Regions from separate parts of the Zhongshania arctica genome, predicted to be linked through region 3. Evidence: predicted binding sites of a transcription regulator. Region 3 holds the regulator's gene; each other region holds the start of a gene.
What was found. Region 3 encodes sigma-54, which starts transcription at its own class of promoters, with help from an activator protein. Its sites were predicted from a motif close to TGGCACANNNNTTGCNNT; they were not measured.
Positions count from the first base shown of each region.

Region 1 (2,204 bases), 510 kb from region 3:
ATTGGTAAGTAATAGTGACATCAGCATAAGCACTTAAGCGTAGTAATCGACTCCGCTGTTTTGCAATACTACGGTCGCGTTCTGCAGCCCTGAGGAACTGCCGTCGTCAACGCCATCAACACCATTTTCACCAAGACCATTTTGCTTAATACCATTGCGACCGTCATCGGCTGCGCCAGAACGATCACCCGCAGACTGTCCTGCAAACTGCTGGCCACTATTTGCGGCGCCGCCATCGTTTAAGTTCGGATTATGACTAACTTTAACGTCCTCTAGACGCAAACCTTGGTTCTCCATACCGCTGTGTAGGCGCGGCATCATCTTTTCCATAAGATCGGAGGTATCTTTATGCTGGGTTTGAATTTGCACAGAGGTGGTATCTCCCTGCATAGACAATTGAATATGGATGCTACCTAGCTCAGCCGGACGAAGTTGCAGGGTGGCGCTGTGCACACCATTTCCCCCCATCCACGAAATTTTAGCAGCCATAGCCTGTGACCAAGCAGGATCAGTCAAAGCATTTTGAGTTACCGTTAAATTAACGGGCGCGCGCACTGCGGCGCTATTATCGGTGCTTCGCGTCGGCGCAGCAGACAAGAGATCAAGGCCTGCGGTCAAATCAGCTTTTAATTCGATTGGCTGACCAGCGGCCTTCACAGTTGGTAGTGCATTAGCCGCCGAACTTAGCTGCATTGCGGTCGCAAAACCCGTGGTAGGCTTACTTAAATCACCAGCTACTGTTGCCGTTAGGGCAACATTTGCCTTAGTGTCGCTGCCTTTATCATTTACGCTGAGTAAAGTAGTAGCAACGTTCTCGCCCCCACTAAATTTTCCTCTGGCTGCATTAGTATCAAGATCGAGGCCCACTGCCACCGCATTCAAGCTAGCACTAGCGGTAGAGCCTTGATTAGAAACTAGTGAAGTGGACTGCCTAAACCAGTCAATCTGCGACTGCTGCCAGGTCACTAGAACATCGCCATCTTCACTATCTTCTTGAAGTGCAACGCTGCTTAAGACTTCGCTAGACTCAAGCGCAGAAAACGGCAAGCCCTGTCCGCCTTCAGGCATCAATTTGCCGCCAAAGCCGACATCGGCTAAAGAGTCGGAAAATATATCAATGTCTGCGCTAAGCTGCTGGTCACCCGTCATTTCAGCTGACTCAAAGCTTGCAATATCTTTAATTGGTGTCGCGCCTTGCGCGGTGCTCAGCAACTGATTAAATGGCGTACTTGGCTGAGCATCATCACTACTGCCCGTGCTGCTCAGAGCAGTGGTCTTTGCACTGCCGTCTACTTTAGGTAACGCTGGACTAATACTATTCTGCATCGTGTATGACCTGTTTGTTACGTCTAGAAATGTAACTCACTTCTGGCTAAATCGGTTTACAAATTCTATTTATATACGCCTAACGAAATAATCTAACGCAATATCTATGGCGAAATTTTTGTATTCATATAGTTATAGGCAATGTTTATGCCATCGCGCTATTTTGGCGCATAGCCCAAACAAAGCGCTGACTACTTAGATCATCTGCTACCCGCTGTTCACTTGCCTCCGCTTCGCATAATTCTTGATGAACATAGCGTTCAGTGAGCTTTTGCATACTCATTGCGCGGCGGCGACAATCCATCCAATGTTTGCGATCAGTATTCATGGCAAGTTCGGTCTTACGGACTATTTCGCGCTGCTGGGTAATCGCAGTGGCCAACTTGGCCATAAAGGCGCGGGATTCTTGCAAGCGGTTTATATCTAAAAATTCACCACGCGGATTGCGACTAGCGTCTGCATATTCTTGATAATATTGCTTTAGTTCTGTTAATTTATTTTTTTGGGCCTCGCAGTGTCGCTGGCTCTTTGAGAATTTATCGGCCTGTTCTCGCTCGTCCCGCTCAGCAATGCTATTAACGGTTTGCATACGCTTGGATTTTTTCATTGTCAGACCTCTTACCACGTGACTGCGAAAATGCTACTGCGATGGGTGCCACACCGACTACTTGATTATTCGTCTAGCAAGACACTTAACTGATCTAGTGACCTATCAAAGCCCTCAGACTCGTCATAGGCCTGCTGTAGAAACTTCACCATTCTAGGCCATGCCGATACCGCCTCGTCTAGGCGAGCGTCACTGCCCGGTTGGTAGGCTCCGATCGTAATCAGATCTTTATTCTGCTGGTACAGCGAATACATCTGCCGAAAGTAGCGAA
Region 1 is NZ_JBFRYB010000001.1:1,742,615-1,744,818, reverse strand. Features, by position in the region: gene AB4875_RS07895 (flagellar hook-length control protein FliK) at 34-1,326, opposite strand; gene fliJ (flagellar export protein FliJ) at 1,472-1,933, opposite strand; gene fliI (flagellar protein export ATPase FliI) at 1,999-2,204, opposite strand, start outside.
Region 1: a site for sigma-54 is predicted at 1,421-1,438, ahead of AB4875_RS07895 (flagellar hook-length control protein FliK). Genes of this name have one in related genera too.

Region 2 (2,204 bases), 480 kb from region 3:
TGGAGTGCCAAGTATTTCAAGAGCGCGTTGTTTGTATCGAGATTGCACAGTGATATCTGCGCCGGCTTGATTGTTTAACATTTGACAGCGTGAAAGAATGGCAAGAGCGTCTTGCCAAACAGGATCTCTGTCATATTGATCGCCATCGCTGGAGTCGTCTATTAGTTGCCGGCGACGCAGGGCAAGTTGATCGAGGGCTTGCACTAGGTCCATTTTCTGGATGGCGATGGCTTCAATGTTTTCAGCGGAGTCCGCGCGTTTCAGATTGCTTGCTTCGCTAAGCAGTACGGACTCAAGTTCACAGGCATGGCTGTGAATGTGTTGAATTACATCACTAAGTTCAGTCATTTTTATCAGGCGCCTGTCAGTGCTTCCATATTTACCATGGCTTCCGCTACTTTGCTGGCATCGATATTAAACTCGCCATTGCGAATAGCAGTCTTAATGGCATCTACTTTTTGACGGTCAATACCATCACTATTATTCACTTGCGTGCGGGTGCGCTCCATAAGTGGCGTCTCCGCAGTAGATGATGCCTTGTTATTAGCTGCCGCAGCGGTGCTCGCGCCGACACCTTCAGATTTACTACCGCCAGCGCTGCCGCTCTCTAACTTGCGGAGCTGGCCCAGTGAAGAGCCATCTAATCGGTCGATCATGTCAAAATCCTCTCGTTTAATATGCCTACGTCTATTGTATCGGCAGTTAGGCAAAAAACTTTAATTAAGTCGTACAACATTTTCTGATTCCACCACACCCTCTAGGCGCTTGCCAGAGTTGAGGTTTTTTACCAATATTCGTGCCCCCAGGGCGCCACTCTCCATGGCAATACCCATCATGCTCACATTGACTGCTCCGGCCTTGGAATTTAACTGCACGCGCTGTCCTTTACTAACAATACTACTGGCCTCAACCATATTAGGAGTGAGTACTGCGCCCTGCGCAATACTGCGCCGGCTGCGATAGCCACCGCGATCACCCAAGGATCGTAAATACCCATATCCCAGTGCAGAGATATCACGTTGACTCCAGCTAATATCGCGCTCGCTAATCTCAGTATTAGGGGCGATGGGATGGCGAGCCACCATCACTTTTGCAAAAGCCTCGACCGTTACTGGCAAGTATATTTTCCAGGGTTTATTGCTGTTGCAACGAATACCCACGGTGGTCCGACGTTTTACTTTTGCTCCCGCAGATAAAAATGCCTCAAGTTTTACTGGGCATTGCCTGAGCTTGGTACGAGGGTCTAAAGATTGAACGGTAATCTTGGTCGTCATCTGTTGCCAAGGGTGACGCTCTGCAATATAGGCGCGAGCGGTGTCAGCGATGCGTGTGTGACTTTCTGTCGCGCTAGCAATAAGCGGCTGGCTCGCCGTAGCGAGTAGCATGCCGATTAGCAGTAGTGCGCAGTAATGTCCTTGTTTTTTCATAGCCATTCAAACTGTCAAAGTTTTGTCATTTGCTAAATGGCTGCAATGGCTATGCCAAAGTGACAATTAAGTTAGCCAGAAAAGGTAGGGGTTTATACGGAGGATGAAGCCTGCCGGAATTTTGCCGGTATTGGAAGATTGGCGCCGTTTTTTTGGCAAATGATAATTTTATGGTTTGCAACACATTGATATTTATAGATTATTTTTTATGGCACGAGCCTTGCCTTGGTCGTTAGTGCGCGGCGATAAAAGCCGGTATGCGTCAAGGCTATTGAATACATCGGCAGTGACCATAGAAACTTTAGAAAGAATGGTATTAAAAATGGCTATTAACTTTGATAAAGCATTAGGGATACACGATCAGGCATTGCAAGTGCGCCAGCGGCGCAATGAAGTGCTTGCTACCAATATAGCGAATGCTGATACCCCTGGCTACAAAGCACAAGACATCGACTTTAAAGCAGTCTTGTCACAGTCTGCGGCAGCTGGAGGTCACTCGCAACTAGCGATGCGCACTACCAATAGTGGACACATACAAGCAGCTTCAGGTGTCAGTGCGGAAAGTTTGCCGATGGATCTTAAGTACCGAGTGCCCAGCCAGCCATCGGAAGATGGCAATACCGTCGATATGAATATTGAACAGGCTGAATTTGCCGACAATGCCATGCGCTACCAAGCTACATTGTCGTTCTTAGGCAGCCGTTTCAGCGGATTAAAATCTATTTTGCAAGGAGGTCGCTAAGTTATGGCTAATCCATTGAGTATCGCCGCATCAGC
Region 2 is NZ_JBFRYB010000001.1:1,717,466-1,719,669, forward strand. Features, by position in the region: gene AB4875_RS07755 (flagella synthesis protein FlgN) at 1-348, opposite strand, end outside; gene flgM (flagellar biosynthesis anti-sigma factor FlgM) at 354-656, opposite strand; gene flgA (flagellar basal body P-ring formation chaperone FlgA) at 717-1,427, opposite strand; gene flgB (flagellar basal body rod protein FlgB) at 1,750-2,169, shown strand; gene flgC (flagellar basal body rod protein FlgC) at 2,173-2,204, shown strand, end outside.
Region 2: a site for sigma-54 is predicted at 1,467-1,484, ahead of flgA (flagellar basal body P-ring formation chaperone FlgA). Genes of this name have one in related genera too.

Region 3 (2,204 bases):
CACGTTGTAGAAGTCACCGCCTATGAAACAATCGCTACAGCTAAAAGTCGGCCAAAGCCTGACAATGACACCCCAGCTGCAGCAGGCAATTCGTCTATTACAACTGTCCACTTTAGACCTTCAGCAAGAAATTCAATCAGCGCTAGATTCTAACCCACTACTGGAAATCAGTGATGACGACGGCGACATAGAAGTCAATATCGAACCGACTTCCGCCGAACCCAAAAAACCTGAAAAAGCCAGTGACAACGAGATAGAAGCGCCTCTGCCTGAAGCAGATACTGAATGGGCAGAGCGCAGCGACATTCCCGAAGACCTGCCGGTCGACAGCCAATGGGATGACGTATTCCAAACCAGCGGCAGTGGCAGTAGCTCGGGCAGCGGCGCCTCGGGCGAAGACAATGACTACAACAACGATTATCGAAATTCCAGCTCAGATTCACTTCAAGACCACCTGCGCTGGCAGCTCAATCTGAGCCGCTTATCTGATATTGACCAAATGATCGCCGCCGCGATTATCGATGCCATCGATGAAAAAGGCCGGCTGACGGTAAGCCCAGAGGAACTGGTAGAAGGTTTTAATAGCGATGCGATAGAAATTGAAGAGGTGAACGCTGTTTTACACCTCATCCAACAATTTGATCCGCCTGGCGTTGGCGGCAGAGACCTGCAGGAATGCCTTTTAATCCAGCTCAAACAGCTGCCCCAGAATACGCCTTACGCTGAAGAAGCCTGCCTAGTAGTTAGCCAGTATATGGCACAACTGGGCAACCGCGATTACAACCAAATTATGCGCCGCTGTCGTCTCAAAGAAGAGCAGTTGCGCGATATTTTAAAACTTATCCAATCACTAGACCCCACTCCTGGTAACGCGATTGGCAGCGACGACACTGAATACGTTATTCCCGATGTTTTTGTTAGCAAAAAAGAAGGTCGCTGGTTAGTAGAACTAAATCCAGACATTGCGCCCAAAATTCAAATAAATGCCCAATATGCGTCACTGGCTCGCCAAAGCAGTAATAGCAGTGATAATGACTATATTCGCGACAATCTCCAAGAGGCACGCTGGTTCATTAAAAGTCTTATTAGTCGCAATGAAACCCTAATGAAAGTAGCGACCAAGATAGTCGAATACCAACGCGGCTTTCTTGAATATGGCGAAGAGGCAATGAAGCCACTCGTATTGCACGACATTGCCGAAGCCGTCGGTATGCATGAATCCACCATCTCGCGGGTCACCACGCAAAAATACATGCACACGCCACGCGGTATTTTTGAACTAAAATTCTTTTTCTCAAGCCATGTATCTACAGATACTGGCGGCGAGTGCTCAAGCACGGCGATACGCGCCTTAATTAAAAAATTGGTGGCCGCAGAAAACCCTCGCAAACCCTTAAGCGACAGTAAAATAACAGACTTGCTTGGCGAACAGGGTATTCAAGTTGCGCGGCGTACCATTGCAAAATACAGAGAATCACTGGTTATTCCGCCCTCAAATGAGCGGAAGCGACTAGTATAATGTAGTGATCTAAGGATCACTGCTAGCAGCGACTCGCCGCGAGGCGCCAGCATTTTTAAGCGATGAAGGAGCAAATTATGCAGATTACTGTAAGTGGTCATCACGTAGACGTTACCCCCGCCCTCCGCGATTATGTAAACAATAAGCTGACAAAACTGCAGCGACACTTTGACAATATCACCAATACTGACGTCACTCTGACGGTAGAAAAACTCGTTCAAAAGGCCGAGGCGACGGTGCATGTTGCCGGCGCAGATTTATTTGCAACCTGTGAATCAGAAGACATGTACGCGGCAATTGACAGTCTAACCGACAAGCTTGATCGTCAATTAATTAAACACAAAGAGAAATCGCTGGGCCGCTAAGGCCTTCGGTTCCAAACGCAGTTAAACAAGTAACTATCATGACACTTGAATCAATACTCACTACCGGACGCACTGAATACAGTGCGTCCGTCACCAGTAAGAAACGCTTACTAGAATATATTGCCGCCGGTATTACCGCCGACAATCCCGAATTTAACGCTGACGAGTTATTCAATGAATTGCTCGCCCGCGAACGTTTAGGCAGCACTGGAATTGGCCATGGCGTGGCCATTCCGCACTGCCGCAGCAGTCGCTGTACCAGCATCACAGGTATGCTGCTCAAGCTAGAACAGCCTATTGATTTTGAAGCCGTGGACGAC
Region 3 is NZ_JBFRYB010000001.1:1,235,280-1,237,483, reverse strand. Features, by position in the region: gene AB4875_RS05625 (RNA polymerase factor sigma-54) at 23-1,519, shown strand; gene hpf (ribosome hibernation-promoting factor, HPF/YfiA family) at 1,597-1,884, shown strand; gene AB4875_RS05615 (PTS sugar transporter subunit IIA) at 1,923-2,204, shown strand, end outside.

Region 4 (2,204 bases), 940 kb from region 3:
GTTTCCCATATCGCTTCCATTGCCGCGACTTTTGCAGGCTGGTGTTGCAGAGTATTGAGGCCGTGAAAATCCCCAACTAGGATTTGTACAGGGGCAAGTACCGCCGCCATCATTACACCGGTTTTCATCACTTTCCATGTGGCGGGACCGTCGACATTGCGCAATGCCCGCCATGCGCTAACACCGGCAACAAGAAAAGCTGAGGTGAGCATGCAGGCGATGACCATATGGAAAAAACGGTAGGGGAAGGATGGATTGAAAATCACTTCAAGCCAGCTGTCTACCATGACCACGCCATTTTCAAGATAGTAGCCTGTGGGGGTTTGCATCCACGAGTTTAGGCTAAGAATCCAGAATGCTGATAGGGTTGTGCCAAACGCCACCAGAAACGAGCTGGTCAAGTGCATGCGGTTAGAAACCCGATCTTTACCAAATAACATAATGCCGAGGAAAGAGGCTTCTAGGAAAAATGCGGTCAGTACTTCGTAGCCGAGTAGCGGTCCGGCTACATTGCCGGCTTTCTCCATAAAGCCCGGCCAGTTGGTGCCAAATTGAAAGCTCATGGTGATGCCCGACACCACGCCCATCGCAAAAGTGAGGGCGAAGATTTTGACCCAAAACAGGTAGGCGTACTCCCAAGCTTGGTCGCCGGTTTGAGTAAATCGCACACGAAAGAATAAAAGAATCCATCCCAAGCCAATTGAAATAGCGGGAAATAAAATATGGAAGCTAATATTCGTCGCAAATTGGATGCGGGCTAAAATAAAGGGGTCGAAATCCATATAGATCATCCTAAGGTGAACGGCGCTGCTTGTCAGATCTGCCATCACGCGTTTGTCGAACGTTATGTCTGTGCCACGTAACACCCATACAGCAAAGCGTGTGCCATGCACGCAAGATAAAGAAGTGTGTCGTTAAGATATTGATTTATATAATTTATTTTTTTAGGTGAGGTCGTTTTTACTAGATTGCGCTGGCAAAGTTACTGTGTATTTGCCATTATTGGCAAAACTCAATGACAAAAATGACAATGCCATGCAGCTCATAGCTAAAGATTCAGATAGAGATGTTGCCTACATGCTCGATGGCTTCGATTATCCCGCCATATTGGTGTCTGCGGACTATGAGATTTTGGCAAGCAATGAGCTCTATCAAACGACTTTTGGCGAGATAGACGTCGACAAGGGCGCGCGCTGCTATCAAGTTTCCCATGGTTATCAGGTGCCCTGTGATCAGGCTGGCGAGAGTTGCCCGCTGGCGGCATGTAAGAGTTCCGGCAATAAGGAGCGAGTGCTGCACGTTCACACCACGCCTAGGGGCAAGGAGCATGTCGATGTTGAAATGCTGCCGATTCGGGGCGCCAATGGCGAGCTAAAATACTTTGTTGAAATCCTCAAGCCCGTTTCCATCGCCAGTGCCGAACTTAGTACTCAGAATATGGTGGGCCGCAGTCCGGCCTTTAATACCCTTGTTGAGATGATTAACTTGGTGGCGGCGCGAGATACCTCGGTATTGTTAATGGGTGAATCTGGCACCGGTAAAGAGTTAGCGGCCAAGGCGATTCACGACGCCAGTACCCGACATGCGAAACCCATGGTCACGGTTGAGTGCGCGGGTCTCACCGAAACCTTATTTGAAAGTGAGTTATTTGGTCACGTTAAAGGCGCGTTTACCGGTGCGACAGCTAATAAGCGCGGTTTGCTGGAAAGTGCTGAAGGCGGTACCTTATTTTTGGATGAAATTGGTGATGTGTCCCTAGGTATGCAGGTTAAATTACTGCGTTTAATTGAAACTGGCACCTACCGTGCGGTGGGCAGCACCGAGCTCAAACGCGCTGATTTTCGACTAATTTGCGCCACCCATGAAAACTTATCTAACAATGTCGCCAGTGGGACGTTTCGCGAAGACCTCTACTATCGTGTTAATGCGTTTCCGATTGTATTGCCGCCGCTGCGCGAGCGTGGGGAGGACATTGGCTTAATCGCTAAATCGATACTGGAGAAATTCAGTAAGAAAGATATGTACTGCCTGACCGAATCGGCGATCAAGCTGCTTCAAGGCTGTTATTTTGCAGGCAATGTCCGCGAGCTTCGCAACGTCTTGGAGCGCGCTATCATTTTTGCGTACTCCAATATTATTGACGTAAAAATATTGGAGCGCTGCCTGCTCGATATTCGGCCTCGAAAGGCCGCCGCAGCTGAAAG
Region 4 is NZ_JBFRYB010000001.1:290,693-292,896, reverse strand. Features, by position in the region: gene AB4875_RS01270 (cytochrome ubiquinol oxidase subunit I) at 1-782, opposite strand, end outside; gene AB4875_RS01265 (sigma-54 interaction domain-containing protein) at 988-2,204, shown strand, end outside.
Region 4: a site for sigma-54 is predicted at 871-888, ahead of AB4875_RS01270 (cytochrome ubiquinol oxidase subunit I). Genes of this name have one in related genera too.